DNA from 4 places in the Azospirillum sp. A29 genome. Region 4 is predicted to be linked to each of the others. Evidence: riboswitches for the same ligand, from Rfam matches in the RefSeq annotation. Region 4 holds a riboswitch; each other region holds the start of a gene.
What was found. Region 4 has a riboswitch for thiamine pyrophosphate ahead of ABNQ38_RS16945 (ABC transporter ATP-binding protein). Riboswitches for the same ligand answer to the same signal wherever they lie in the genome.
Positions count from the first base shown of each region.

Region 1: it holds a riboswitch for thiamine pyrophosphate, as region 4 does, so the genes downstream of both, ABNQ38_RS29665 (ABC transporter substrate-binding protein) here and ABNQ38_RS16945 (ABC transporter ATP-binding protein) in region 4, are expected to answer to the same signal.
Region 2: it holds a riboswitch for thiamine pyrophosphate, as region 4 does, so the genes downstream of both, thiO (glycine oxidase ThiO) here and ABNQ38_RS16945 (ABC transporter ATP-binding protein) in region 4, are expected to answer to the same signal.
Region 3: it holds a riboswitch for thiamine pyrophosphate, as region 4 does, so the genes downstream of both, thiC (phosphomethylpyrimidine synthase ThiC) here and ABNQ38_RS16945 (ABC transporter ATP-binding protein) in region 4, are expected to answer to the same signal.

Region 1 covers NZ_CP170467.1:353,380-360,308, reverse strand. The annotation lists gene ABNQ38_RS29685 (ABC transporter permease) at 1-190, opposite strand, end outside; gene ABNQ38_RS29680 (ABC transporter permease) at 194-1,345, opposite strand; gene ABNQ38_RS29675 (ferredoxin) at 1,532-1,864, shown strand; gene ABNQ38_RS29670 (DMT family transporter) at 1,996-2,910, shown strand; TPP riboswitch at 2,944-3,058, shown strand; gene ABNQ38_RS29665 (ABC transporter substrate-binding protein) at 3,140-4,276, shown strand; gene ABNQ38_RS29660 (branched-chain amino acid ABC transporter permease) at 4,281-5,153, shown strand; gene ABNQ38_RS29655 (ATP-binding cassette domain-containing protein) at 5,146-6,861, shown strand; gene ABNQ38_RS29650 (ABC transporter ATP-binding protein) at 6,858-6,929, shown strand, end outside.
Region 2 covers NZ_CP170466.1:1,347,564-1,354,492, reverse strand. The annotation lists gene ABNQ38_RS21285 (Y-family DNA polymerase) at 1-833, shown strand, start outside; gene ABNQ38_RS21280 (DUF6504 family protein) at 752-1,105, shown strand; gene ABNQ38_RS21275 (methyl-accepting chemotaxis protein) at 1,126-3,189, opposite strand; TPP riboswitch at 3,457-3,555, shown strand; gene thiO (glycine oxidase ThiO) at 3,547-4,728, shown strand; gene thiS (sulfur carrier protein ThiS) at 4,725-4,946, shown strand; gene ABNQ38_RS21260 (thiazole synthase) at 5,148-5,948, shown strand; gene ABNQ38_RS21255 (PaaI family thioesterase) at 6,105-6,548, shown strand; gene ABNQ38_RS21250 (hypothetical protein) at 6,578-6,929, shown strand, end outside.
Region 3 covers NZ_CP170466.1:1,271,603-1,278,531, reverse strand. The annotation lists gene ABNQ38_RS20905 (cation:proton antiporter) at 1-571, shown strand, start outside; gene argB (acetylglutamate kinase) at 654-1,553, shown strand; gene ABNQ38_RS20895 (hypothetical protein) at 1,586-1,870, shown strand; gene ABNQ38_RS20890 (magnesium transporter CorA family protein) at 1,910-2,893, shown strand; TPP riboswitch at 2,971-3,105, shown strand; gene thiC (phosphomethylpyrimidine synthase ThiC) at 3,237-4,964, shown strand; gene greB (transcription elongation factor GreB) at 5,013-5,564, opposite strand; gene ABNQ38_RS20875 (ribonuclease E/G) at 5,667-6,929, opposite strand, start outside.
Region 4 covers NZ_CP170466.1:452,905-459,833, reverse strand. The annotation lists gene ABNQ38_RS16965 (inositol monophosphatase family protein) at 1-172, shown strand, start outside; gene ABNQ38_RS16960 (universal stress protein) at 216-1,043, opposite strand; gene ABNQ38_RS16955 (ABC transporter substrate-binding protein) at 1,166-2,107, opposite strand; gene ABNQ38_RS16950 (ABC transporter permease) at 2,125-2,892, opposite strand; gene ABNQ38_RS16945 (ABC transporter ATP-binding protein) at 2,889-3,620, opposite strand; TPP riboswitch at 3,668-3,774, opposite strand; gene ABNQ38_RS16940 (acetoin utilization protein AcuC) at 3,850-5,022, shown strand; gene ABNQ38_RS16935 (hypothetical protein) at 5,218-5,829, shown strand; gene ABNQ38_RS16930 (hypothetical protein) at 5,826-6,380, shown strand; gene ABNQ38_RS16925 (hypothetical protein) at 6,469-6,929, opposite strand, start outside.

The DNA of each region.
Region 1 (6,929 bases), on a different replicon from region 4:
ACGGGTTCAGCGTGGCCGAGGCGACGGCGGCGGAGAAGAAGGCGCCGGCCAGCATCTTGCCTTCCAGCCCGATGTCGACCACACCGGCCCGCTCGCAATACATGCCGGCGAAGGCAGCCAGCACCAGCGGGGTCGCCACGCGGATGGTGGCGCCCAGCAGTTGCAGCGCCAGAAGAAGCGCGTCCTCCATCGCTCAGCCCTTCCCCCCGGTTGCGGCATCTGCGGTGGCGGCGGCGCCGCGGCGGCGGAACAGGGCCTCCACCTGCGGCTTGAACAAATTCTCCATTGCACCGGCGAACAGGATGACCAGCCCCTGGATGACCATCACCAGCTCGCGGTTGATCGTCGGATATTCGAAGGACAGCTGGCCGCCGCCCTGCGCCAGAACACCGAACAGGAGTGCCGCCAGAATGATCCCGACCGGATGGTTGCGCCCCATCAGCGCCACGGCGATGCCGACGAAGCCGACGCCGCCGGTGAAGTTCAGGATCACCCGGTGCTGTACGCCCAGAATCTCGTTCACCCCGACGAAGCCGGCGAGCGCACCGGAGATCAGCATGGCGATGACGATGTTGCGCGCCGGCGAGATGCCGGCATAGACCGCCGCCCGTTCGTTCCGGCCGACGGTGCGCAGCTCGTAGCCCCAGCGGGTCCGGCGCAGGAAGATGTGGAACAGCATGCAGCAGGCCAGCGCCCACAGGAAGGACAGGTTCAGCGGCGAGGCCGGAATGGCGATGCCGAACCAGCCCAGCGCCCGGTCCATCGACGGCAGCCAGACGCCGGGATCGAACTCGCGGGTTTCCGGCGACTGGCTGCCGGGGCGGATCAGCACGTCCACCAGCAGCCAGGTCATGATCGACGCGGCGATGAAGTTGAACATGATCGTCGTGATGACGATGTGGCTGCCGCGCTTGGCCTGGAGCCAAGCCGGGATGAAGGCCCATGCAGCACCGAACAGGGCCGACGCCAGCACCGCCAGCACCGCCACCACCGGCCAGGGCCAGCCGGTCAGCGCCAGCGCCACCAGCCCGGCGCCGAGCCCGCCCAGATAGGCCTGCCCCTCGCCGCCGATGTTGAACAGCCCGCAATGAAAGGCGATGGCGACCGCCAGCCCGGTGAAGATGTAGTCGGTGGTGTAATAGAGGGTGTAGCCGATGGCCTCGGGATATCCCAGGGCCTCCGACACCAGCAGCGACAGCACGTCCACCGGGTTCTCGCCGATCACCAGGATCACCAGCCCCGACAGCACGAAAGCCGCGACGAGGTTGAGAACCGGCAGCAGCGCATACCCGACCCAGCCCGGCACCGCGCCCGGCTGGCCCTTCCCCGATCCGCTCAGCAGCACCGGCGTCTCCTGGATTGCCCCTTGCCGGGGATTCTTAACCGCCAACGCTCTGCCGACCAAGCATTTCATGGCGCCAGGAATCCAACCGCTGCCAGGAGTTGGAAGGATTACAAAAAGTCTTGCCGCAACGCAGCATTCTGGCATCCTTCTTATCCATAGAAATTTTATGGCTATGGGGCATGACCGATGCCGCTCGACATCCCGCAGACCTTCCGCCACCACGTCTTCTGCTGCGCCCAGCAGCGTCCGCCCGGCCATCCGCGCGGCAGCTGCGCCGCCAAGGGTGCACATCCGCTGTGGCAGCGGCTCGATCAGAAAATCCAGGGCAAGGGTTTGACCGATGTCGGCATGGCGATGACAGGTTGCCTCGGCTTCTGCTCCGCCGGGCCGCTGATGGTGGTGTATCCGGAAGGCATCTGGTACCGGCCGGAAACCCCGGAGGACATCGACGAGATCGTCGACTCGCATCTGGTGAAGGATGCGCCGGTCGAACGGCTGGTGATGGTACTGACGCGGTGAGGCGAGGTCGGCGCACGAGCCGACCCTTGACCTTGGCTGCGCCTAGCAGACCTGCGGTTGCGGCATTGGGACGCGGGCGCATTTGCCCATAATGTGGGCAGCCCCCGCCATTGCCGTTCCGAACCGATTCAATGACCGACGCCGAAACCGCCGACCTGCTGCCCGCCGAGACCGATTCGGTTCCCTACGCCGTCGGCTGCTTCCTGGGCGCGATCCTGCTGTTCGCGGCGATGGACACGCTCATCAAATTCCTGACCGCCGATTACCCGGTGCCGCAGCTGATGTTCGTGCGTTCGCTGGTCGCCTTCCTGCTGGTGGGCGGCTACACCCTGACATGCGGCGGCGGGATCGCGGCGATGCGGACGCGGCGGCCCCTGGGGCATGTCTGGCGCGCCTTCGCCGGGCTGATCTCCATGGGATGCTTCTTCTATGCGTTCCGCGAACTGCCGCTGGCCGACGTCTATGTGCTGAGCTTCGCCGGTCCGCTGTTCATCACCGCGCTGTCGGCGCCGCTGCTGGGCGAGCCGGTGGGCTGGCGCCGCTGGGCCGCCGTGGTGGTCGGGTTCAGCGGCGTGGTGGTGATGGCGCAGCCGTCGGCCGGGGCGCCGCTGGTGCCGGTGCTGGTCGGGCTGTGCGCCGCCCTGTTCTATGCGCTGGCCGCACTGGCCGTGCGCGGTCTGTCGCGGACGGAAACCAGCGCCTCCATCGTGCTCTACCTGCTACTGACGACGACGGTGGTCAGTGGGGCGCTGACGGTGCCGGTCTGGACCGCGCCCACCGTCTTCGCGCTGGGGCTGATGGCGCTGGTCGGGGCCATCGGCGCCGGGGCGCAGGTCCTGCTGACCCAGGCCTTCCGGCGCGCGCCGCCGGCAGTGGTGGCACCCTTCGAATATACCGGCATGGTCTGGGCCAGCCTGTTCGGCTGGCTGGTGTTCGGCGACCTGCCGACGGTGCCGGTCCTGGCCGGCGCCATGGTCATCATCGGCAGTGGGCTCTACATCCTGCATCGTGAAACGATGGTGGCGCGCCGCCGGTTGGGTTCTTGACAGGACGGGGCCGGCGGCGACACTCTCGCCGCCTGTTCACGGCTGGGGTGCCCGTGCGGATGCCGGTTCGGCAACCGTAGGGGCTGAGACAACACCCATCGAACCTGATCCGGGTCATGCCGGCGAAGGGAGCCGACCGGAACCCGACGGACCCGCTGAAAGCTGCTGCAAAGCGCCCCGTCCCCTCCGCGTCGCCCTGATCGCCGGCGCGTGTCGAGGAGTATCGGTCATGCGGCGCACGCTTTCCATTCTGATCGGCCTGCTGGCCGCATCGTCCTGTCTGTCGTCCGCCGCCCGTGCCGACGACACGCTGTCCTTCCCGGTGCTGGTGCCGCTGACCGGCTTCCTGTCGCTGGAGGGCACCAGCCAGCGCAACGGCGCCGTCCTGGCGCTGAAGCAGACGCCGGCCGGCGTCGCCATCGCCTCGGAGGTCGTCGACACCGGCACCTCGCCCGAGGCGGCGGTGACGGCGCTGGAGCGCGCGGCCGGCCGCGGCACGGTCGGGGCGGTCGCCGCCAGTATGCTCGGCACCCAGATGCTGGCGATGTTGCCGCTGGCGAGCGAGCTGAAGCTGCCGCTGGTCACCGTGTCGGGCACCGCCTCGATCACCGAGCAGGGCAATCCCTGGGTCTTCCGCTTCTTCCCCGGCGACGCGGTGACCAAGGCCGCCCATGCCCGCTATGTTGTGGAGGAGCTGGGCAAGCGGCAGCCGGCCGTCATCTATCAGACCACCGCCTACGGCCAGAGCGGCAAGGCCCATCTCGACGCCGCCTTCAAGGCGCTGGGCGTCACGCCCGTCTTCGAGGAGGGGGTGGACCCGGCGGCCAAGGATCTGCTGCCGGTGCTGACCAAGGCGCTCGCCGCCAAGCCGGACGTGCTGGTCCTGCACCTGCATTCCGGCCCGACCGCGCTGCTGCTGCGGCAGGCGGCGTCCAGCGGCGTGACCCTGCCCATCGTCGCCGGCTCCGCCATGCACCAGCCGAGCACCGCCGCCCTGCTGGAACCGGCGGAACTGAAGGGCGTCTGTGCCGAGACCGCGGCCTCGCCGATCTCGGGCGGCACGCCGGAGGTCAAGGCCTTCACCGACGCCTACCGCGCCGCCTTCGGCAAGGAGCCGGACGCCTTCGCGCTCGGCCAGTATGACGGCATGTCCATGGTTCTGGAGGCGGTGAAGGCTGGCGCCCGGTCGCCCGACGCCATCCGCAAGACGCTGTCCGCCGAGACGTTCCAGGGCCTCGCCATGACCTACAAGTCCGACGGCAAGGGCAACATGGCCCATTCCGCCGTCATCGTCTGCTATGACGGGGCCAGCCGCGTGCCGGTGCTGGTGAAGCGGTACGACGACCCGACGCTTGCGGCGAAGTGAGCGGATGGCGGCGCTTCAACTGCTGGTCAACGGGGTGGCGCTGGGGGCGGCCTATGCCCTGGTGGCGCTGGGCTTCGTGCTGGTGCTGAACGCCACCTCGGCGGTGAATTTCGCCCAGGGCGATCTCGTCATGGCCGGCGGGCTGCTGGCGGTGGCGGCGGCGCCGCTGATCCCGCTGCCGGGCATCGTCCTGCTGCCGGTGGTTCTCGTGCTGATGGCGGCGCTGGGGCTGCTGCTGGCGCTGGCGGCCTATCTGCCGCTGCGCCGCCGGCCGCCGGTCTCGGTCTTCATCAGCACCATTGCGGTCGGCATCATCCTGCAGAACGGGGCCGCCACCCTCTTCGGGCCGGAGCCGCGCGCCGCACCGCCACTGTTCGGCGACGACACGCTGCACATCGCCGGGCTGGCGGTGCCCGAGCAGTCGCTCGCCATCGTCGCGGTGGCGGGGCTGCTGATCGGCGCGCAGCAATGGGTGTTCGCCCGCACGCAGCTCGGCCGCCGGCTGCGCGCCACGGCGCAGGACCCGGAGATGGCGCGGGCCTGCGGCGTGCCGGTCACCGCGATGATCCTGGTGACCTTTGCCATCGGGACGGCTTGCGCCGGGGCGGCCGGGCTGCTGCTGGCCAACCGCTATTTCGTCACGCCGACTTCGGGCAGCGACCTGATTCTGAAGGCCTACATCGCGGTAACAGTCGGGGGCTGGGGCTCCGTGCCGGGTGCAGTGGTGGGCGCCCTGCTGATCGCGCTGTTCGAGGTGGGCGTATCGTCGGTGCTGTCCTACCCGGCGGCGCTGGGGGCCTTGTACCTGACGCTGCTGGCGATTCTGGTGCTGCGCCCGCAAGGGCTGTTCGGCGAAGCGGTGCGGCGCCGTGGGTGAACGTCGGCCGGCAGTCATTCTCATCGCTGGCGCGCTTGCCCTGCTGATCTACGCGCTGGCCTTCGCGTCCCCCTACGGCCTGCGTGTCCTGACCGTCGCCGGGGTCTATGCGCTGGCGACCTTCGGATTCCAGATCGTCTTCGGGCTCGGCGGTGCGCTGTCGCTGGCCCAGGGCGCTTTCTTCGGCGTCGGCGCCTATGTGACGGGCATCCTCGGCAGCCGCTACGGGCTCGGTGTCGAAGCGACCTTCCCGCTGTCGATGCTGGTGCCGCTCTTGCTGGCCCTGCCGGTCGGTCTGGCGGTGCTGCGGCTGGAATCGCATTACTTCGCCCTGGCGACTCTCGGCATCGCCCAGGTCCTCCATCTGCTGGCGGTCAACCTGCCGGAGCTGACCGGGGGCTCCAACGGGCTGGCCGGAGTGCCGGCGGCGGTGCTGTTCGGCTGGGCGGTGCCGCGCGGGCTGCCGATGGCCGGGCTGGTCTGGGGGCTGGTCGCTCTCGGCGGGCTGATCGGCTGGCGGCTGACGCGGGGAAGGCTCGGCCGGTCGCTGGCGATGCTGCGTGACGACCCGCTGGCGGCGGCGACGCTGGGGCTCGATGTCGGGCGGCTGCGGCTGGCCGCCTTCGGCATCAGCGCCCTGTTCGCCGGGGCCGCCGGAGCGCTTGCCGTCCACACCCAGCGCGTCGTCTCGCCGGAGGTGCTGGAATTCCCGGTCATGGTCTCCATCCTCACCATCGCCATCGTCGGCGGGCGGGGGCGGATGGCCGGGGCGGTGCTGGGCGCCGTGCTTCTGCTGCATCTGCCGGAGTGGTTCCGCTTCCTGGAGCGCGGCTATCTGGTCGTCTATGGCGTCGCCCTGCTGGCGACCGTGGTGCTGGCGCCGGACGGGCTGACCGGCCTGCTCGACCGGATCGTGGCCCGCCTGTTCGGCCGCGGGGCGCGGGCTTCCGTCGAGGCGAAGGAGCCGCCGCGTCCGCTAAATTCGCCGGACGGGCTGGCAGTCGACGATCTGCGCAAGTCCTTCGGCGGTGTGCGGGCGGTGGACGGCGTGTCGCTGGACCTGCGGCCGGGAAGCATCACAGGGCTGATCGGGCCGAATGGCTCTGGCAAATCCACGGTGATCAACCTGCTGTCGGGGTTGGAGCGGCTGGATGCCGGGCGGGTGCGGCTCGGCGGACGCGACGTCACCGGTCTCCGCGCCGACCGGCTGGCCCGCGCCGGACTGGCCCGCAGCTTCCAGGCGGCGGTTCTGCCGATTGGAGCCGGTGTGTTGGAGGCGGTCGCCGCCGCACGCCTCGCCGTCGATCCCGACGCCCGGACAGCGGAGGCGCATGCCCGCTGGGCGCTCGACCGGCTGGGCGTCGGCGACCTCGCCGGCCAGGGCTGCGACGGGCTGCCGGCGGCGCTGCGGCGCCGGGTGGAGTTGGCCCGTTCGCTGGTCCGCCGGCCGGCGGTCCTGCTGCTGGACGAACCCGCCGCCGGTCTGACCGACGGCGAGAAGGCGGAACTGGCGGACCTGCTGTGCGAACTGGCGCAGGAGGGCGTGGCTATCCTGCTGGTGGAGCATGACATGGGCTTCCTGTTGCCGCTCGCCGGCCGGGTGCTGTGCCTCGACCGCGGCCGGGTCATCTATGACGGGCCGGCCGGCGGCGTGCGCCGGGACCCGGCGGTGGCCGCCGCCTATCTGGGCCGGGCGGTGCCGGCATGAGCGCGCTGCTGTCCATCCGCGGCCTGACCGCCGGCTATGGCGGGGCGAGCGCGCTCGACGACGTGTCG
Region 2 (6,929 bases), 890 kb from region 4:
CCATCGCCGGCACCCCGGCCGCCGCCTGGGGGCTGGTGCGGTTCGGCAGTCCGGAGGAGAGGCGGCGCGAGTCGTTGGATGGCCTGCCGCTCGCTGCCCTGCGGTTGCCGGCGGAGACGGTGGAGGGGCTGCATGCGCTGGGCCTGCGCCGGATCGGCGACCTGCATGCCATGCCGCGGGCGGGGCTGGCGGCGCGGTTCGGAGCCGGGTTGATGCAACGGTACGATCAGGCATTCGGCCGGCTGGACGAGCCGATCTCCCCGCGCCGGCCGGTGCCGGACCATCGCGAGCGCCTGACCTTCGCCGAACCGATCGCCACGCCCGAATCGATTGCCGGGGCGCTGCGCCATCTGCTGGGGAAGCTGTGCAAGGGGCTGGAGGCGGCAGGGCAGGGGGCGCGCCGGCTGCGGCTGGATGCCCACCGCACCGACCAGCGGGTGGACGACGAACCGCAGAGCCTGACGCTCGGCACCAGCCGCCCGGCGCGCGACCCGGCGGCGCTCGCCCGGCTGTTCGCCCCGCTGCTGGAGCGGATCGAACTTGGGTCGGGGCCGGGGCTGGAAACCCTGGTGCTGTCGGCGACCGAGACGGGACCGCTGTCCGCCGTCCAGACCGCAATCGACGGAGGGGAGGCCGGGGACCAGGGGAATGACGACCAGCTGGCCGAACTGGTCGACCGGCTGACGCTGCGGCTGGGGGACGGGCGGTGCTGCGGCTGGTGCCGCGGGAAAGCTGGCTGCCGGAGCGCTGCGTGGCGCCGCATCCGCCGATGGAGCGCCTGCCGGCGCCGAAGCCCTGGCCCGCCGGGCAACCGCGCCCCCTGCGCCTGCTGACCCCGCCCGAGCCGGTTGAGGCCACCGCCCCGCTGCCCGACGACCCGCCGCTGCTGTTCGTCTGGCGCGGCGTGCCCCACCGTGTGCGTCGGGCCGAGGGGCCGGAGCGCATCGAATGCGAATGGTGGCGTGGGCAAGGGTCGCTGGGGCCGGCGGTGCGCGACTATTACCGGGTCGAGGATGACGGCGGCCGGCGGTTCTGGCTGTTCCGCGCCGGCCTGTACCGCCCTGACGAGACCCCGCGCTGGTTCCTGCACGGGTTTTTGGCGTGAGGTGTCGGGTCGCCGCCCGCTTACCCCGCCCGGTCGAGCTGTTTCAGGAAGGCGATGTAGCGGTTGATGTCCTCCATGCGGCGGGCATGGTCGTTCATGTCGGACAGGCGGCCTTCGATGGCCTTCTGGGCGCCCTCCACCTCATCGATCACCGCATGGATGTCGGTCTGCAACTCCTGCGAGGCAGTCGCGGCCTCGTCCATGCGGGCGCTGGTGTCGTCGAGCTGGCCGCCGACGGAGCGGACGGAGGTCACCACCTGGTCGATGGCGCGGCGGGTATCGGCCAGCGTCTGCTTGGTGTCGTTGGCCAGCTTGCGCACCTCCGCCGCCACCACGGCGAAGCCCTTCCCCGCCTCCCCCGCGCGGGCGGCCTCGATGGTGGCGTTGAGTGCCAGCAGGTTGGTCTGGCTGGCGATGCCGTCGATCACCGCCAGCACCTTCTCGATGCTCTTCACCACGGTGGACAGCTGGTTGAATTCGCGGACCAGCGCCTCCTTGCGGTCGGCGTGGCCGTCGAACAGGGTGGCGTGGCGGTTCAGCGTCGCCTCGATCGCCGACATCGAGCCGCCGATGCGCGCGGCATAGCTGGCGGTCTCCTGCACGCCGCCGGTCAGCGTCACCAGCGCGTCGAGATAGCTGTGCATCCGTTCGATCACGCTGTTGCGGATGCGGCTCAGCAGCTCCAGCCGGTTGTAGCGGGTGGCGATGAAATAGCTCTGGAACCGGGCGTAATGCACCGGGAAGCGGTCGACCATGTCGTCGGAGAAGGCGGCGCCGGGCGGCACCTCGAAGAACATCAGCGCCGACAGGGTCTGGTTGATGTTGATGCCCAGCAGCTCGCCGAAGGTGGAGAAGCCGGCGGCGGCCAGCCCGTCGAAGGCATGGACCCGCGACAGCTGGTCGGGGTTGTTCAGCCGGCGCAGGATGCAGTCGTTCAGGATGGCGCCGACCGGCCGCGGCTTGTTGCGCAGATAGGCCGAGAGGTCGTCCTCCGTTTGGCGGACGAAATCGGTCGCCTCCACCAGGCACAGCGAGTCGCCGGGATTGACGTCACAGTAGAAGGCGACTTCCCCCTTTTCGAAATCGAAGCCGGAGATGGAGCGGACGAACAGCTCTCCCTCCATTTCGATGGCGAAGGTGTTCTTCGCCAGCTTGCCCGGCAGTTCCTGCGGCTTGCAGCGCAGGGATTTGGCGAGCGCGTCGATGAAGCCGACGACCTCGAAGCCGTCGCGGTCGATCACGCTGCGCACGATGCGGCGCATCGGGTCGGCGTCGACCACGGCGAAGCGGGTCTGGGTCGGCCGGAAATTCTGCGACTTGAAGATGCCGTAGCGGATGCCGGGCGCCATCTTCAGGAAGATCGTCACCGCCGCGTTCTCCAGCACGCGCTGGCCGTCGAACAGATGGGTGTTGCGGAAATCGAGCTTACCGCCGGCCGAGCCGCCGATGAACAGGCAGGGGAAATGGCCGGAGCGGTAGACCGCCTCCATGAACCAGCTTTCGCTGGCCGACAGGCCATCGATGAAGGTCAGCGCCACCGTGTCGTGGCTGTCGATGGGGAAGGGGACGCGGATGCGGTCGAGCTCGCCGCGGATCGCCTCCACCCGTGCCGGCACGTCGCGGGTCGGGCGGCCGCCGCGCAGGTCGTCGCAATGCAGCGGGACCGACTGGATGCTGATCCCGGCGAACAGGCGCGGGCTGAAGGATTGCAGCACCACGCTGTCCCAGCGGTCGCCGGCCTTGCGGTAGAGCGGCTGGCCCTCGGCCGCGCACAGCTCGCCCGCGGTGGAGACCAGCACCAGCTGGGTCGCCGCCGGCAGGGCGGAGCGGACCGCCCGCGCGGTGGCGGCGAAATCGACATGCGGCGACACGAAGCCGACGACCAGCGCCGGTGCCCCGTCGGCGAAATTCAGCCCGTCCAGCGCCGCGGCGCCGATCTGCCCCGCCGGCAGGCACAGGCTGCGGATCGGCTGTTCCGCCGGTCCGGCGGCGTGCGCTGCCGGTTCGGACCTGCCAGCAGGAGTGCCGACGGGGGTGCCGGGGACGGGGGAGGTCGGGGAGTCCGAGCGGAAGAAAGACAGCATGCTGGCGAATCCTCGGTTGTCTTTGTTGTTCATCCGCGCACCGGCGGCGCCCGTTTTCTGCTGTGAGTGCCCGGGTATGGCTCATTTTGCCGACAATTTAGCTGCCGATTGGTAGCGTTTCCTGTCGGGGGGACTCCGTATCCGGCTGCGGCCTGTCGCCGCATCCATCGGCAAGTTGGGGGCAGGTTTGGGCGGTGGACCGAAGCGGCAAGACATGGCGGCGGTCGATTCCGCTTGTGGGGCCAGCGGAACATTGGCATAAGGCAATCCAGAGGCCTGGGGTGCCGCGCGGTGGTCGCGCGGCTGAGACACACCCATCGAACCTGTCTGGGTAATGCCAGCGAAGGGAGCCGCCGCATGATCCATGCGCCAGAATTTCATCCATATTCCGTTTCCGCGCCGGGACTCCGTCCTTCCGTTGCCGTTATCGGCGCCGGATGCATCGGCCTCGCCATCGCCTGGAGGCTGGCGTCGGCCGGCTGCCGTGTCGATGTCTTCGAGCGGGGAGAGGCTGGGCGCGGCGCCACCCATGCCGCCGGCGGGATGCTGGCCGCCTGTGTCGAAACCGAGCCGGGCGAGGATGGGCTGCTGCCGCTGACCCGCGCGTCGCAGGCCCTGTGGCCGGACTTCGCCCGCGATCTCGAAGCGGCGAGCGGCATGGCCGTCGACCTGCGCAGCGAAGGCACCATGGTCATCGCGCTGACCGCCGACGATGCCGCGAAGGTCCGCTTCCTGCACGGTTTCCAGCGCGATCTGGGGTTGCCGGTGGAGTGGCTGGGCGGGTCCGAGGTGCGGCGGCGCGAACCCTTCCTGCAACCGGGTGTCGCCGGTGCCCTGTTCTGTGCCGGCGACCATCAGGTCGACAACCGCAAGGTCGCGGCCGCCCTGCGCCGCGCCGCCGAAGTCGCCGGCGCCCATCTGCACGAGCGGTGCGGCGAGGTGGCGCTGGCGGTGGAGGGCGGGTACGCCGTGGGTGTGCGGGTGGCTGAAACGCTGCACCGGGCCGACCGGGTGGTGCTGGCCGCCGGGGCGTGGTCGGCCGGGGTGCCCGGACTGCCGGCCGCCGCCCGGCCGCCGGTGCGTCCGGTGAAGGGGCAGATGGTCTGCCTGCGAATGGACCCCCGTCTGCCGCTGCTGCGCCATGTGGTGTGGACGCCCGGCACCTACCTGATCCCGCGGCTGGACGGCCGGCTGCTGATCGGTGCCACGACGGAAGAGCGCGGCTTCGACGACCGCCTGACCGCCGGCGGCCAGTTCGCCCTGCTGGAAGGAGCGTGGCGGGCGCTGCCGGGAATTGCCGAACTGCCTATCGAGGAAGCCTGGGCGGGTTTCCGTCCCGGCAGCCGCGACGATGCGCCGGTCCTGGGCGAGAGCGGCATTCCCGGCCTGATCCACGCCACCGGCCACCACCGCAACGGCATCCTGCTGACCCCGGTGACCGCCGACGGCATCGCCCGGCTGGTGCTGACCGGCGAGACCGACCCGCTGCTCCGCCCCTTCGCCGCCGACCGCTTCGTTGCCGCGGGAGCTGCCGCATGAGCGCCGTTTCACGTGAAGCCATCCGCGTCAACGGCTGCGAAGAGCCGCTGTCCGCCGCCTCCGTCGCCGAGTTCCTGGCCGGGCGCGGCATCGCCGCCGGAACGCTCGGCGTCGCGGTCGCTCTGAACGGCGCCGTGGTCCCCCGCCGCCGCTGGCCCGAGACCCCGCTCCAGCCCGGCGACAGCCTGGAAATCGTCCGTCCCATCCAGGGCGGCTGACCCTGAATTTCCCTCTCCCGTGACCAGTCCGGGAAGGATCCCCTCTCCCCCTGGGGAGAGGGTTAGGGTGAGGGGGATGCACTGCGTGACTATGCCGAAAATCCACGCCGCGCGTCCCCCTCACCCCGACCCTCTCCCCAGGGGGAGAGGGGGAATTCCCCAGGCCGGTCGTGGGAGAGGGCCTTTGCAAAAGGCTTCCCCATGTCCCCAACCGACACCCTCACCATCGCCGGGCGCAACCTCGGCTCGCGGCTGTTCCTCGGCACCGCCGGCTATCCGAACCAGCAGGTGATGCTCGACGCGCTGGCGGCCAGCGGCAGCGAACTGGTCACGCTGGCGATCCGCCGCATCAGCCTGGACGGCTATTCGGAAAGCCTCGTCGACGTGCTGGCCCGCGCCACCGCGGGACGGGCGGCCGGGCCGGTCGGGCTGCTGCCCAACACCGCCGGCTGCATGACCGCCAAGGAGGCCGTGTTGACCGCCCAGCTGTCGCGCGAGGCGCTGGACACGCCCTGGATCAAGCTGGAGGTCATCGGCGACCGGGAACTGCTCTATCCCGATGTGGAGGAACTGCTGCGCGCGACGGAGGAACTGGTGAATGACGGCTTCGTCGTGCTGCCCTATTGCAACGACGATCCGGTGACCTGCCGCAAGCTGGCCGACCTGGGGGCCGCGGCGGTGATGCCGCTGGGGGCCTTCATCGGGTCGGGCATGGGCATCCGCAACCCGCACGCCATCGAGACGATCTGCGCCCGCAGCCCGGTGCCGGTGGTGCTGGATGCCGGCATCGGCACCGCCTCCGATGCAGCGCTGGCGATGGAGCTTGGCTGTGCCGCCGTTCTGCTGAACACCGCGGTGTCGAAGGCGCGCGACCCGGTGCGGATGGCGGCGGCGATGCGCGATGCAGTCAATGCCGGCCGAGCCGCCCATCTGGCCGGCCGCATGCCGATGCGCGCCTATGCCGAACCGTCCAGCCCGCAGATGGGCCTGATCGGCGGCTGAGGGCGGCCGACTGCGGGGCAGCCGGGGACGGCCGGGGTGGGCAAGGTGACGCGCACTCCGTTCGGCCGCTTGATCCGGCGGGGCGGCTGACGCAGGCTGTGGCGCACCGCCTCCTTTGGCGCCCCCCTTGGCACCCCTCTGCCGGAGACCCTTCCCGTGCCCGCCTCCTTCGAACCCCGCACTCCCGACTGGAAGGCGCGCTGTTTCGCGTCCTTCGAACAGCAGCCGATCTGCAAGACGCTCGGCATCGAACTGGCGGCGATGGAGCCGGGCTTCTGCGAGATGCGCTTGCCCTTCCGTGCCGACCTGACGCAGCAGCACGGCTTCTTCCATGCCGGCATGGTCAGCACGCTGGCCGACAATGCCGGCGGCTATGCGGCGCTGAGCCTGATGCCGGCCGGGGCGGAAGTGCTGGCGGTGGAGTTCAAGATCAACCTGATGTCGCCGGCCAAGGGCGACGTCATGATCGCCCGCGCCCGCGTGGTGAAGCCGGGCCGCACCCTGGTCATCACCCAGGTCGAGGTGTCGATGCTGGACGGCGGTGTCGAGAAGGACTGCGCCCTGATGCAGCAGACCACCTTCTGCGTGATGCCGAAATGACGTTTCAACCGGTTCGAAAGGGCTTTTCCATGCTGTCTGCCCGTCTGTTGTCCGTGCCTGCCGCCCTGCTGCTGGCCGGCGGCATTGCCGTTCTGGCCGCCGCCCCGGCCGAGGCCAAGGACCCGCCCTCCTGCGCCGCCATCTCCTTCCGCTCGCTGCCCAGCGGCGCGCCGGACGGCGAACAGGATGCCGGCCTCTACAAGTCGCGCTTCGGCAAGATCGAGGTGAAGGCCGACGTCAAGGGCGGGCAGGCCACCACCTATTACATGGTGCTGAACGGCAAGAAGGTGGACGGCCCGGCCAACCCGCCGAAGATGTCGGAAGCCTGCCTGAAGTCCAAGCACGTCAAGGTCCCGGTCACCAAGCAGACCCAGGGCACCT
Region 3 (6,929 bases), 820 kb from region 4:
GGATGGGCGGATGGGCGACACCGCTGTGGTGGTGACCTGCGCGGCGCTGCTGGCCTCGGCCGCGGTGACCGAACTGATCGGGTTGCACTACATCCTGGGTGCCTTCATCGCCGGCAGTGCGATGCCGCGCCGCTATGCGGCGGCGATCCTCGACCGGCTGGAGCATTTCGCCACGCTGATCCTGCTGCCTTTCTTCTTCACCCTGACCGGGTTGAAGGTGAACCTGACGCTGGACGATCCGGCGCAATGGACCGTCTTCGCCCTCGCCAGCCTCGCCACCGTCGCCGGCAAGATGGCCGGCACCACGCTGCCCGCCCGCTGGACCGGGGAGCCCTGGCCCGATGCGCTCCGGCTCGGCACGCTGATGCCGTGCAAGGGGCTGATGGAGGTCATCGTCCTGACCGTCCTGCTGGAGGCGGGCGTGCTGTCCGGCCCCTGTTTCTCGGCGATGGTGCTGATGGCGGTGGCGGTGACCGCGCTGACGCAGCCGATGACGCGGCTGGCCGGATTGTGGCGTCCGGCCGGCGGCACGGCCACCGCAGCCGCGGGAGGCCGTCACGGGGGTGTGTGACCGTTAAATTGCCCCCTAGGCAACCGGCCGGCCTTTCCGTTAAAGAAGCCCGACACTCCACCCCGACAAAGGGCATCCTCCCGTGCAGACTCCCACCCGTGACGAGTGGCTCGCCAAGGCCCGTACCCTGTCCGAAGCGCTGCCCTACATGCGCCGTTATGCCGGGAGCACCTTCGTCATCAAGTACGGCGGCCACGCCATGGGCGACGCCAGCCTGGCGGAGCTGTTCGCGCGCGACATCGTCCTGTTGAAGCAGGTCGGCATCAACCCGGTGGTCGTCCATGGCGGCGGCCCGCAGATCGGCCAGATGCTGGAGCGGCTGAAGATTAAGTCCAGCTTCATCGACGGCCTGCGCGTCACCGACAAGGAGACGGTCGAGGTGGTCGAGATGGTGCTGGCCGGCTCCATCAACAAGCAGATCGTCGCCGCCATCAACGGCGCCGGCGGCCGTGCCGTCGGCCTGTCGGGCAAGGACAGCAACCTGATCACCGCCCGCCGTCTGGAGCGCGTGCAGCGCGATCCAGACAGCAACATCGAGCGGGTGCTGGACCTGGGCTTCGTCGGCGAGCCCTACAAGGTGAACCCACAGATCCTGCACGCGCTCGCCCAGTCGGACATCATCCCGGTGATCGCGCCGGTCGGCTTCGACGTGAACGGCGACACCTACAACATCAACGCCGACACGGCGGCCGGCGCGGTCGCGGCGGCGGTGAAGGCGGCGCGCTTCTTCCTGCTGACCGACGTCGCCGGCGTGCTCGACAAGGAAAAGAAGCTGATCGAGAAGATGTCGCTGGAGGATGCCCACAAGGCCATCGCCGACGGCACCGCCTCGGGCGGCATGATCCCGAAGATCGAGACCTGCATCGGCGCGGTGGAGCAGGGCGTCGATGCCGCTGTTATCCTGGATGGCCGCGTGCCGCATGCGCTGCTGCTGGAGATCTTCACCGAAGGCGGCGCCGGCACCCTGATCGGCAAGGCCTGACGCCGTCTATAGGGGACCGCCAAGGGGGGGCGATGAGCGATCTACGCAAGGAGTTGCTTCGCCAGATGAAGGCCATCCGGGAGAGGATGGACCCGAAGCTGGTGGAGCGTGCCAGACTGGCTGCTCTGGGCAAGGTCCCCTATGACAGCGACGCGGCGAAGGAGGCGGTCGGCCATTTCCTCGACGCCAAGCGGGACGGCGGTGCTTTCCGCCGCAAGCTGGAGCAGGCGCTGAAGGACGAGGGCGCAACGCTCGACCTCGATGGGGAAAAGGCTCCGCCCCCGGCGAAACCGCGGCGCGGTGGCCGGGTGACCTAGGCTGGGCGCCCGAACCGCGCCCATGCAAGGAGCACAGCCTTGCTGCATGTCTTCGTCAATGACGGCGGTCTGCTGCGCTGGGACAGGGAGGCCGCGGACGAGTCGGTCCCGTTCCCCGAGTCCGCCGTGTGGCTGGACCTGATCAACCCGACGCCCGACGAGCTGGCGCGGGCGGAGGCGCTGATCGGCACCGGCCTGCCCACCCGCGAGCAGATGGCGGAGATCGAGGAGTCGAGCCGTCTGCGCGTTGCCGGCGGTGCCTTGACCATGACCGTCACCGCCCTGGTCTGGGCCGACACCGACGAGCCGCGCATCGCCACCGTCAGCTTCGTGCTGGCCGGCCGGCGGCTGGTGACCATCCACGACATCGATCCGCAGGCGCTGCTGGCCTTCCGCCGCCGCGCCACCCATGGGCAGGTCTCCGCATCCCGCGGCGAACTGGTGCTGGCCGCACTGGTGGACGGGATGATCGACCGCACGTCGGTCGTGCTGCGGCGGACCGGGGTGGAGATGGATGCGTTGAACCGCCGCTATTTCCGTGGGCGCAAGCTGCGCTCCCGCGGCGAGACGCTGGACGACGCCCAGACGCTGAAGCGCATCGGCCATGCCGGCCACCTGATCGGCAAGGCGCGGATCAGTCTGGCCAGCCTCACCCGCATGACCGACTTCCTGGCGCGCGGCGATGGCTGGAACGCCGGCAAGGCGACTCGGCGCTGGGCCAAGACCACGCTGCAGGATCTGCGCGGGCTGGACCAGTATGCCCGCTTCCTCTCCGGCAAGGTCGCCCTGGCGCTCGACACCGCGCTGGGCCAGATCAATGTCGAGCAGAACGAGATCGTCAAGATCGTGTCGGTGTTGACCGTCCTGCTCTATCCGCCGACCCTGGTCGCCAGCATCGGCGGCATGAACTTCACCGACATGCCCGGCAGCCAGTCGCCCTTCGGCTATGCCAGCGCCTTGGGGCTGATGCTGCTGTCGGCCTTGCTGCCAATGGTCTATGTGCGGTCAAAACGCTGGATGTAGCACGTTTCCACAATATGGCAGGCGGACCGTCCGCAGCGCTTTCCTTTTGACACGACCGTCCGTCGGCGGCAGGATGGGCCGCATTCCAGGGGGGTCCCGACAGGGGGCTGAGATACCAACGGCCGGACGGCGCGATGCGCAAGCCGGCAGCGTGGTGACCCTTCGAACCTGATCCGGGTCATACCGGCGAAGGGAGGGACCTCGTGACGGGCCGAATCTCGCCCCGTCCGGCCGTATCGGCCCCGCCATGCCGGGGACACCATTCCGAAACGGCCCGCACGAAGATACCGCACCTCCGTCCGCAGTCCCGGGTTTGTCCGCCCAACTCCGACGGAGAAACCCAATGCCTAAGGACTTCAACGAGAACGCCATCCGCATTTCGACCGGCCCGCTGCCGTCGTCGCGGAAAATCCATGTGCCCGGCACGCGCTTTACCGATCTGCGCGTTGCCCTGCGCGAGATCGCGCTGTCGGGCGGCGAGCCGCCGCTGACCGTCTATGATGCCTCCGGTCCCTACACCGACGAGTCGGTCGCCATCGACGTGCGGGCCGGCCTGTCCAAGCACCGCCGTGACTGGATCCTGGCGCGCGGCGATGTCGAGACCGCCGACAACGGCGTGCTGCGCGCCAAGGATGGCGGTGCGGTGACCCAGATGGCCTACGCCCGCGCCGGCATCGTCACCGCGGAGATGGAGTACATCGCCGTGCGCGAGAATCTCGGCCGCGCCGCAGCGCTCGATGCCACGCGCGACGGCGAGGATTTCGGTGCCGAGATCCCCGACTTCATCACCCCGGAGTTCGTCCGTGACGAGGTGGCGCGCGGGCGGGCGATCATCCCGTCCAACGTCAACCACCCCGAGTCGGAGCCGATGATCATCGGCCGCAACTTCCTGACCAAGATCAACGCCAACATCGGCAACTCCGCCGTGACCTCCTCCATCGAGGAGGAGGTGGAGAAGATGGTGTGGTCGATCCGCTGGGGCGCCGACACCGTGATGGATTTGTCCACCGGCGCCGACATCCACCAGACCCGCGAGTGGATCCTGCGCAACTCCCCGGTTCCGATCGGCACCGTGCCGATCTATCAGGCTTTGGAAAAGGTGAAGGGCAAGGCCGATGATCTGACCTGGGAGCTGTTCCGCGACACGCTGATCGAACAGGCGGAACAGGGCGTCGATTACTTCACCATTCATGCCGGCCTGCGGCTGGCCCACATCCCGCTGACCGCCAAGCGAGTGACCGGCATCGTCTCGCGCGGCGGCTCGATCATCGCCAAATGGTGCCTGGCGCATCACCGCGAGAATTTCCTCTACGACCATTTCGCCGACATCGTCGAGATCTGCCGGACCTATGACGTGGCGCTCTCGATGGGCGACGGGCTGCGGCCGGGCAGCCAGGCCGATGCCAACGATGCCGCCCAGTTCGCCGAGCTGGAGACCCTGGGCGAACTGACGAAGATCGCCTGGGCGCGCGACGTGCAGGTGATGATCGAAGGGCCGGGCCATGTGCCGATGCACAAGATCAAGCACAATGTCGAGAAGCAGCTGGCGCTGTGCGGCGAGGCGCCCTTCTACACGCTGGGGCCGTTGGTGACCGACATCGCGCCGGGCTACGACCACATCACCAGCGCCATCGGTGCGGCGATGATCGGCTGGTTCGGCACGGCGATGCTCTGCTACGTCACGCCGAAGGAGCATCTCGGCCTGCCCGACCGCGACGACGTGAAGGCCGGCGTCATCGCCTACAAAATCGCCGCCCATGCCGCCGACCTCGCCAAGGGCCACCCGGCGGCGCGGTTGCGCGACGATGCCATGTCGCGTGCCCGCTTCTCCTTCCGCTGGCGCGACCAGTTCGCTCTGTCGCTCGATCCCGACACGGCGATGGCCTATCACGACGAGACCCTGCCGGCGGAAGGCGCCAAGACCGCGCATTTCTGCTCGATGTGCGGGCCGAAATTCTGCTCGATGAAGATCACGCAGGAAATCCGTGACGCCGCGGAGTCCGGCATGGCCGAGATGTCGGAGAAGTTCCGCCAGTCGGGCGGGGAAATCTACCAGCCGGCAGCGGAGTGAAATCTGGCAGAGTGAGATCTGGCAGGGGGCGGGTCGCCGCCCCCTCCGTCAGTCCGCGTACCGGATCTCCAGCACTTCGACCTGTTCCAGTCCCGCCGGAGTGCGGACATCCACCAGATCGCCCTCCCGCGCCTTCAGCAGGGCCCGGGCCATGGGGGAAATCCAGCTGACATGGCCGCGGTCGGGGTCGACCTCGTCGGCGCCGACAATGGTGATAGTGTTCTCCGCTCCATCCTCGCGGGCATAAGTGACGGTGGCGCCGAAGAAGACCTGTTCGCGATTCTTCTGGTCCTGCGGATTGACCACCACCGCCGATTCCAGCCGCTTGTTCAGGAAACGGATGCGGCGGTCGATCTCGCGCAGGCGCTTCTTGCCGTATAGATAATCGCCATTCTCCGAGCGGTCGCCGTTGCCGGCGGCCCAGGACACCACCTCCACCACCTTCGGCCGCTCCACCCGCAGCAGGTGGCGCAGTTCCTCCTGCATGCGCTGGAAGCCGGGCGGGGTCATGTAGTTCTTGAAGCCCTGCGGCAACGGTGCCGGATCGTCGAGATCGTCGTCGTCCTGCGTGTCGTTCTCGCGGGTGAAGGCCTTGCTCATGGTCCGACCTGTCCTGTGGCAGGGGTGATAACGTCCGGGAAAAGGAAAAGGCGCCTTGCGGCGCCTTTTCCCGTTCCAGAGGTCCCGGTTGGGCCGTTGGGCTTACCGCTTCCACCAGCCGCGGCGCGGCTTGGCATCGGCGTCGGCATCGTTGTCAGCCGCAGCCGGCTCGGGAGCCGGGGCCGGCTTGACGTCCGTGGGCTTGGCGGCGGCTTCGGCCGGGGCCTCGGCAGCAGCCTTGCGCTTGCGCGGCGACGCCTTCTTGGTCGGCGCGGCTTCGGCAACGGTCTCCGCCGGCGCCTCGACCGCAGCGGCGGCCTTGCGCTTGCGGCCCTTGGCCGGAGCTTCGGCGACAACCGCCGGAGTGGGCTCGGGCGCGGCTTCGACCGGAGCCTCGGCGGCGGCCTTGCGCTTGCGCGACGCCTTCTTCGGCGCGGTTTCGGCAACGGCTTCCACCGGCGCCTCGACCGGGGCAGCGACCTTGCGCTTGCGGCCCTTGGCCGGAGCTTCGGCGACGACTGCCGGAGCAGCCGCGGGGGCGGCTTCGACCGGAGCCTCGGCGGCGGCCTTGCGCTTGCGCGCCGCCTTCCTGGCGGGCGCCTTGGCGGCAGCTTCGGCCTGAGCCGGCGCGGTCACCGGAACCGGAGCGTCCTCGACTGCCGGAGCGGCTTCGCCGGCCAGGATCCAGTCGAGATCGCTCGCGTCGGCCGGAGCCTGCGCCGCCTGGGCCGGAGCGTCCTGAACCGGAGCGGCGGCGGGCTGCTGGTCGACGGCGTCCTCGCCGCCCTCCAGGCCTTCCGCACCCTCGCGGCGCGACCGGCGACGGCCACCGCGCTTGCCGCGGCGGCGCTTCTTGCGGCCATCGCCGTTGCGCTCGCCGGCATCGGCACCGGGCTCGTCCTCGCCGTCATCCTCATCCTCGTCGTCGCCTTCAGCGTCGGCGTCGGCGGAGTCGGCCGCAGGTTCGGAGATGGCGGCACCGGGGATGGCTTCGGTGGCAACCGGCAGAACGCTCTCATCGGCGTCCTGGCCGGCATCCTGATCGCCCTCGTCCGTCTCGGCATCGCCCTCGGCGCCGTCGGTCCGGCCGTCCTCGCGGTCACGGCCACGGCCGCGACGGCGGCGGCGGCGGCGGCGGCGATCCTCGCCATTGCCGTCGCCGTTGGTTTCGGCACGTTCGCCGGTCTCCTCGACCTGGACGGCCTCGGTCTCGGCTTCCGGCTCTTCCACCGTCTCGACCGGCTCGGCGGCGAGCGCGCGGTCGGTCTCGGCCATCACGCGGTCGGCGCTGACCAGCGGGGCGTCCTCGTCGGCCAAGCGGGCTTTGTTGCGCTCCAGACGGTGATCCGGGGCGATCAGCCCGTC
Region 4 (6,929 bases):
CCGGCTGATGCCGTGGGACCATGCGGCCGGCGTCCTGCTGCATGCGGAGGCCGGCGGCTATTCGGCGCTGATCGACGGGACGCCCTACCGGCCGGGGTTGCTGAACGGTAGCCTTCTGCTGGCACCCGACCGCGAAAGCTGGCAGGCGCTGCACGGACAGCTGTTCGGCTGAGTGCGTGTTGGGTGCAGGAGGGCGACAGCCCTCCCGCGCCCCTTCAATGCGCCAGCAGCGCCGGCAGGGCCAGCCCGTCCAGCACCGTGCGGGTCGCCCCGCCCAGCACCAGTTCACGCAGGCGGGAGTGGCCGTAGGCGCCCATCACCAGCAGGTCGGCGCCCTGGTCGGTGCAGCAGGACAGGATCATGTCGCCGACCTCGCCGCCGGACGCGATGACCGACTGCGGACGGGCGGCGATGCCGTGGCGGTGCAGCCAATCGACAAGGGTGGCGGCTTCTCTGCTCTGTTGCCCGAGCGGTTCCACGGTCAGCACGGTGACGGACTCCGCCGCCTCCAGGAAGGGCATGGCGGCGCGGACCGCGCGCGTCGATTCGCGTGTGTTCTTCCAGGCGATCAGCACATGGCGGCCGATGGGGGCGGCAGCCGGCTGCCTCGGCGGCAGGACCAGGACCGGCGTGGCGGTTTCCAGCGGCAAACGGTCTGGGATGTGGTGCAGCGACACCCGCTCGCCTGCCCGCACCGCCGCGGATTGCGCGACGACGATCAGGTCGGCATAGGCGGCGCGCTCCGCCAGCAGATCGACATGGTCGCCCTCTTCGACCGTCCAGTCGTAGGGCAGCCCGTCAAGCGACTTGCGGACCTCCTGCTCGATCCGCTCGGCATTCTCGTGGGCGATTGCGGTCGCCTCCGCCATGAAGCCATAGGAGGCGGCGCGGCCGGTGGCGCCCGCCGGCATCGACACCGGGGTGGCGATGTAGAGCGCCTGGATATGGGCGGAGAAACGCTTGGCCAAGGCCGCGGCCACTGCCAGACGGCTGGCGTGGGCGTCGTCGTTGGCCATGTGCAGCAGGATGGTCTTGATCGGCATGCCCTCGCGTCTCCCAACATTATGATCGGTCCACCATCAGCCGGCGGAGCGGTTTCCCTCTAGGTAACGCTCCGCCGGGGTCGATGGCAATGTCGGTGGATGGCAGGGACCGTGGGAGACCGTTACTTCACCACCACCGCATACTGGTCGACCGGCGCCACCGCCTTGATCAGACCGCGGGCCTTCAGGAACTCGGCGAAGCGGGTGTAGCGCTCGGCATCCAGCGCGGCCGGGCTGTGGGCGAAGCGCGGCAGCGTGTCGGCCCAGGCGCGGCGGTTCAGCTCGTCGTTCAGTTCGGGCCGGCCCTTGACGAAGGCGGCCTGCGACTCTTCCGGATGGTTCAGGATGTAGAGCGTCGCCCGCTCCACCGCCGCCAGGAAGCGCTTGAAGCGCGGATCGTTCGCCTTGTCCTTGCGGGCCACCAGAATCAGTTCGTCATAGGGCGGAACGCCCTCTTCCTCCGGATAGAAGGCGCGGCCAGGGTGCTTCTCGATCTCCATCTGGTTCAGTTCGAAATTGCGGAAGGCGCCGACCACCGCATCGACCTGGCCCGACAGCAGCGACGGCGAGAGGGAGAAGTTGACGTTCACCAGCTCGACGTCCTTCAGGCTCAGCCCCTGCTTCTCCAGCATGGCGCCCAGCAGCGCATCCTCGAAGCCGGCAATGGAGTAGCCGACCTTGCGGCCCTTCAGATCCTTCAGCGTCTTCACCGGCCCGTCGCGCAGCACGACGACGGAGTTCAGCGGCGTGGACACCAGCGTGCCGATGCGGACCAGCGGCAGTTCCTCCGCCACCTGCAGGATCAGCTGCGGCTGGTAGGACACGGCGATGTCGGTGCCGCCGGCCGCCACCAGCTTCGGCGGGTCGTTGGGGTCGGCCGGGGCGGTCAGGGTGACCTCAAGCCCGGCATCCTTGAAGAAACCCTTCTCCTGCGCCACCACCAGCGGGGCGTGGTCCGGGTTGACGAACCAGTCCAGCATCACGGACAGCTTGTCCTGGGCCAGGGCGGGAAGCGAGGTCATCAGGCCGGCGGCGATCAGGCCGGCTGTGAAAAGATGCTTCATCGGTTGTCTCTCCCCCTTCAAGGGTTGGCGTCTTCGGCAGGTTGGGTATCGGGTTGCCAGGGCAGGGCGCGGCGGGCCAGCGCATCGACGGCGGCGTACAGCGTGACGGCGAAAAGTCCCAGCACCAGCACGGCGGCGAACAGAAGATCGATCTGCATGCGGGCATTGGCGTGCAGCATCAAGTAGCCAAGGCCGGAGGACGACCCCACCCATTCGCCGATCACCGCCCCGATGGGCGCCACCGCGGCAGCCACCCGCACGCCGGACCAGAAGGCGGGCAGGGCGGCCGGCAGGCGGATGCTCCACAGGATCGCGGCGGGCGAGGCGCCCATGGTGCGGGCAAGGTCGAGCCAACCGGGATCGGTGCGCCGCAGCCCGTCGAACAGCGCGGTCGTCACCGGGAAATAGATGACCAGCACCGCCATGGCGATCTTGGACGCCATGCCATAGCCGAGCCACAGCACCAGCAGCGGCGCCAGTGCGAAGACGGGGATGGCCTGACTGACCAGAAGCAACGGCATCAGCCAGCGCCGCGCCGTCCGGAACCGCGCGAGCAGCAAAGCGCTGACCCCGCCCAGCGCCACGCCGGCCACCAGCCCGATCAGAATCTCGGCCAGCGTGGTCAGGCCATGGGTCAACAGCAGAGGGGCCTGCCGCTGCATGGCGTCCGCCACCGCCAGCGGACCGGGCAACAGGTAGCGCGGCAGCGCGGTGGCCCAGACCAGCGCCTGCCAGCCGGCGACCAGCACCAGCAGGGTGATCGCGCCGCGCAGCAGCGCCTTCATTCCGCCAGCCTCCGCAACAGCTCGGCCTGATGCGCCAGCAGGTCCGGATCGTCGACGCGGCGCGGCACCGGGCCGGAGGGCTCCAGCGCCGGCCCCATGACGGCCGGCCGGCCAGTCATCACATGCAGGCGGTCACCGATGCGCAGCGCCTCCAGCGGGTCGTGGGTGACCATGAGGACGGTGCGGCCGGCCAGCGTCTCCGCCGCCGTTTCCTGCAAGCGCAGCCGGGTGATGGCGTCGAGCGCGGAGAAGGGCTCGTCCATCAGGACCAGGGGCTTGTCCTCCATCAGGGTGCGGGCCAGCGCCACGCGCTGCTTCTGCCCGCCGGACAGGGCGGCGGGACGGTCGCGCTCGCGCCCCGCCAAGCCGACGCGGTCCAGCAGCGCGCGGGCCTGCTCCACCCGCGCCGGATCGGGACGGCGGTGGCGCAGCCGGTCGCCGAGCAGGACATTGTCGAGGACGGTTAACCAGGGCAGCAGCAGGTCCTGCTGCGCCATGTAGGCGATCCGGCCGGCCAGCGGCTGCCGGTCGCCGGTGACCACCTCGGTCGGCGGCTCCGGCTCAGCCAAACCGGCGAGGATGCGCAGGAGCGTGGTCTTGCCGACGCCGCTCGGCCCCAGCAGGCAGGTGGTCCGCCCGGCCGGCAGCTCCAGCGTCAGGTCGGAGAACAGCAGCGTGCCGCCATAGGTCAGCCGCGCGCGCGAGATGGTCACCGAAAGCGGCGTCATCGCAGGCACGCGGGCATGCATCGTGGAGTGGCGGAGATGGAGAGGGTGCGGTTCCGCATCACTGATCCCTACGCCGGCATGAACCGGATCAGGTTCCAGGGGTCGTCCTGCAACAGGACCTCTCAGCCGCCCATCGGCTCCCCCCAGTGAAGGCGGCGACTATAGGCGCGGACGATCCGTGACCGCAAGCATTGCCGGATACAGGTTCCGGGATATGGAAGCGCGCGGCTTGACCGCACCGCCGCGGCACTTAGTTTCTGACGGGCATCGAGGAGTGCCCGTCCTGACCACGCCCTTCCGCACACCGCTGTTCATCGGCGGGGAAATCTACCGCGGCTCGACCTATGGGCCGAAGCATCCGCTGGCGATTCCGCGCGTGTCGACCGCCATCGACCTCAGCCGCGCCATGGGCTGGCTGCCGGACGAGGTCTATCTCGACACCCATGTGGCGAGCGAACGCGAACTGGCGCGCTTCCATACCGCCGACTACATCGCCGCGCTTAAGCGGGCGGAGGCCGAGCAGCGCGTCGACGAGGCGACCGCCACCCGCCATAATCTGGGCAAGCTGGAAAATCCCGTCTTCGCCGAAATGTACCGGCGACCGGCCCACAGCAGCGGATCGGCGTTGCAGGCGGCCAGGATTCTCGGCGACCGGCCCGCCGGTCTTGTCTATGCGCCGGCTGCCGGGACGCATCATGCGCGGCGCGACCGGGCCAGCGGCTTCTGCTATTTCAACGCGCCGGTTCTCGGCATTCTGGAATTGCTGGACCATGGGCTGGAGCGGATTCTCTATGTCGATCTCGACGCCCATCATGGCGACGGGGTGGAAGAGGCCTTTGCCGACGACGACCGGGTGCTGACCCTGTCCATCCATGAGGATGGGCGCTGGCCCTACACCGGCAAGGTGGAGGACCGCGCCGGCGGCATGGCCCGCAACCTGCCGGTGCCGCCGGGCTTCAACGACAGTGAGATGGAGCATGTGATGGAGGCGGCGGTCCTGCCGCTGGCCCGTGCCTTCCGTCCGCAGGCGATGGTGATCCAGACCGGCGCCGATGCCTTGGCCGAGGATCCGTTGAGCCGGCTGGAACTGTCCAACCGCGCGCTGTGGGATGCCGTGGCGGCGCTGCTTCCCCTGGCACCGCGGGTTCTGGTGGTCGGTGGCGGAGGCTATAACCCCTGGTCGGTCGGGCGTTGCTGGGCCGGGATCTGGGCGGTGATGAACGGTATCGATCCCGCCGTGCGGCCGACGGCGGAGGCGGAGGCGGTGCTGCGCGCCCTGACCTGGAACCGCGCCGCCGGCCGCAATCCGCCGGACCATTGGTTCACCACGCTCGGCGACGAGCGGCGTCCCGGACCGGTGCGGGATGCGGTGAAGCGGGTGGCGGAGATTGCCATGTCCTAAAGGATGGCGCTGTCCTGACCCGCAGCCGAGAGACTCATTCCGACGAATTTCGAACCAACCCGTGACGATTCGTTGACGGGGTCGGATTGTTCGTTGATTCTCTCTTCCACTGCGCCGGTGCAGCTTCCGTGTCGGGTGATGCGGGCTTCGGCGGGATTTGCGGGCAGGATTCGCGGTAGGAGGACGGGCGGGCGGATGTCGAACACGACGCTGTTCCTGATCGCCATCGTCATCATCATGCTGGCTGCCGTCCCGGTCGCCATGATGCTGAAGGATTTCCTGCCGAACATCATGGAAAAGAGCAGCGGTCTGGATCAGGTCGAGAACCGCATCTACGTCCTGCATGCGGAGGCGCAGGAGCTGCAAAACCGGGTGAACCATCTGGTCCAGCGCCGGAACAGCCAGTCTTCCGACCGCAACCGGCTGGAAAGCGATATCCGCAAGGCGGAAAAGCAGGTCCGGGATCTGTCCGACCAGCCGCCGATGTTCGTGCATGAGGTCGGCGACCCGCAGGCCGGACTGATGAAATTCGTCGCGACGGTGACGCAGGAAAAGGCGTCTGCCGCCGCCCGCGCCGCCGGTGAACGGGCGCAGGTCAACCCCATCTGGCGATGCACGAACGTGGCCGAGGTCTGGGCGTCCAGCTTCGACGAGGCCAAGCAGATGTGCGATGTGGCCTTTCCGTTCAAAATGGGTTTCCAGAAGACGTTCATGCGCGGCGATGCGCGGGCCGGGGGCAAGGCCGCCGGCAAGGGCGTGCCGACGCCGCCCGCCACCGCCCGGGCGAAGGCGGGCGGCGTCACATGATGATCAACTTCATCATCGTCCTGGCCATCGTCGCCATCGGTGCCTGGCTCGGCAACATCCTGATGAGCGTCGAGCAGAGGGTGTCGCAGGCGCGCCAGCGCGTCCGCGGTGTCCGCAACAACCTCGACAAGCTGGATGCCACCATCCACCGCCTGCATCGGGAGGAGGAGACCCTCCACGCCGAGATCGAGGAACTGACCCGGGAGATGGTGGAGCTGCGCAAAAAGCAGACGGAGGTGCAGCAACGCCTGACCGAAGCGCAGTCGAAGCGTCGTCCGCAGATCCTGATCCTGACCGACCGGCGCAATCCCGGCGACAAGGAATGGCTGGTCACCGTGGTGAACCAGCAGATCGGTGAGATCGATGCCGCGCACCCTCTGGCCGTCGAATGGGCACGGGGGCGCCAGTATCTCGTCTGGGCGGAGTCGGACCGCGAGGCCGGCGAACGTGCCAACCGCCGCTTCAGTGCCCGGCCCGGCTATCAGGTGCGGTCGGTGGCCCCGGTGAAGGAAGATCTCTACAGCGCCAGCCCGGCCCAAAGCGCAGCGTAGAAGAGCACCCCGCAGATATTGAAAAGCCCCTCTTCCACCTGGGAAGAAGGGCTTTTCGTGAAGGTCCGTCTCAGCGCGTTCCCAGGCTTCAGCGCGCCTTGGCGGTGGCCGGGGTCTGGCGGAAGGCGTCGTGCAGGTAGGGCGACAGCGACTGGCGCATGTTGCGCAGCCATTCGTGGATGATGATCAGCGAACGGGAGGCGACCGGCGGGGTCATGCCCAGCTTCACCAGATCCTCGCGGGTCATCGTCGCCACCTGATCCAGCCGGTGGCCGGTCAGGCGCGCCCAGGCCGGGGCGGTGCAGGGCTGCATGGAGATGACCTGCAGGCCCTCGCGCTCCACCATCTCCGCCTTGCGGCGGGCATACTGGCTGTCCTCCAGTTGGGAGAACGGGCCGGAAAAGCCGTTTTCCACCAGGACGCGCTTGGCCTTCGGGGCGATGGTCGCCACCCGCTCCAGCGTCGTCATGCCGGTGGACAGCGAGGCGAGATCGACGGTCACCGGCACCATGAAGGTCAGCCGTTCGCCTTCGCCGACGTAATAGTCGA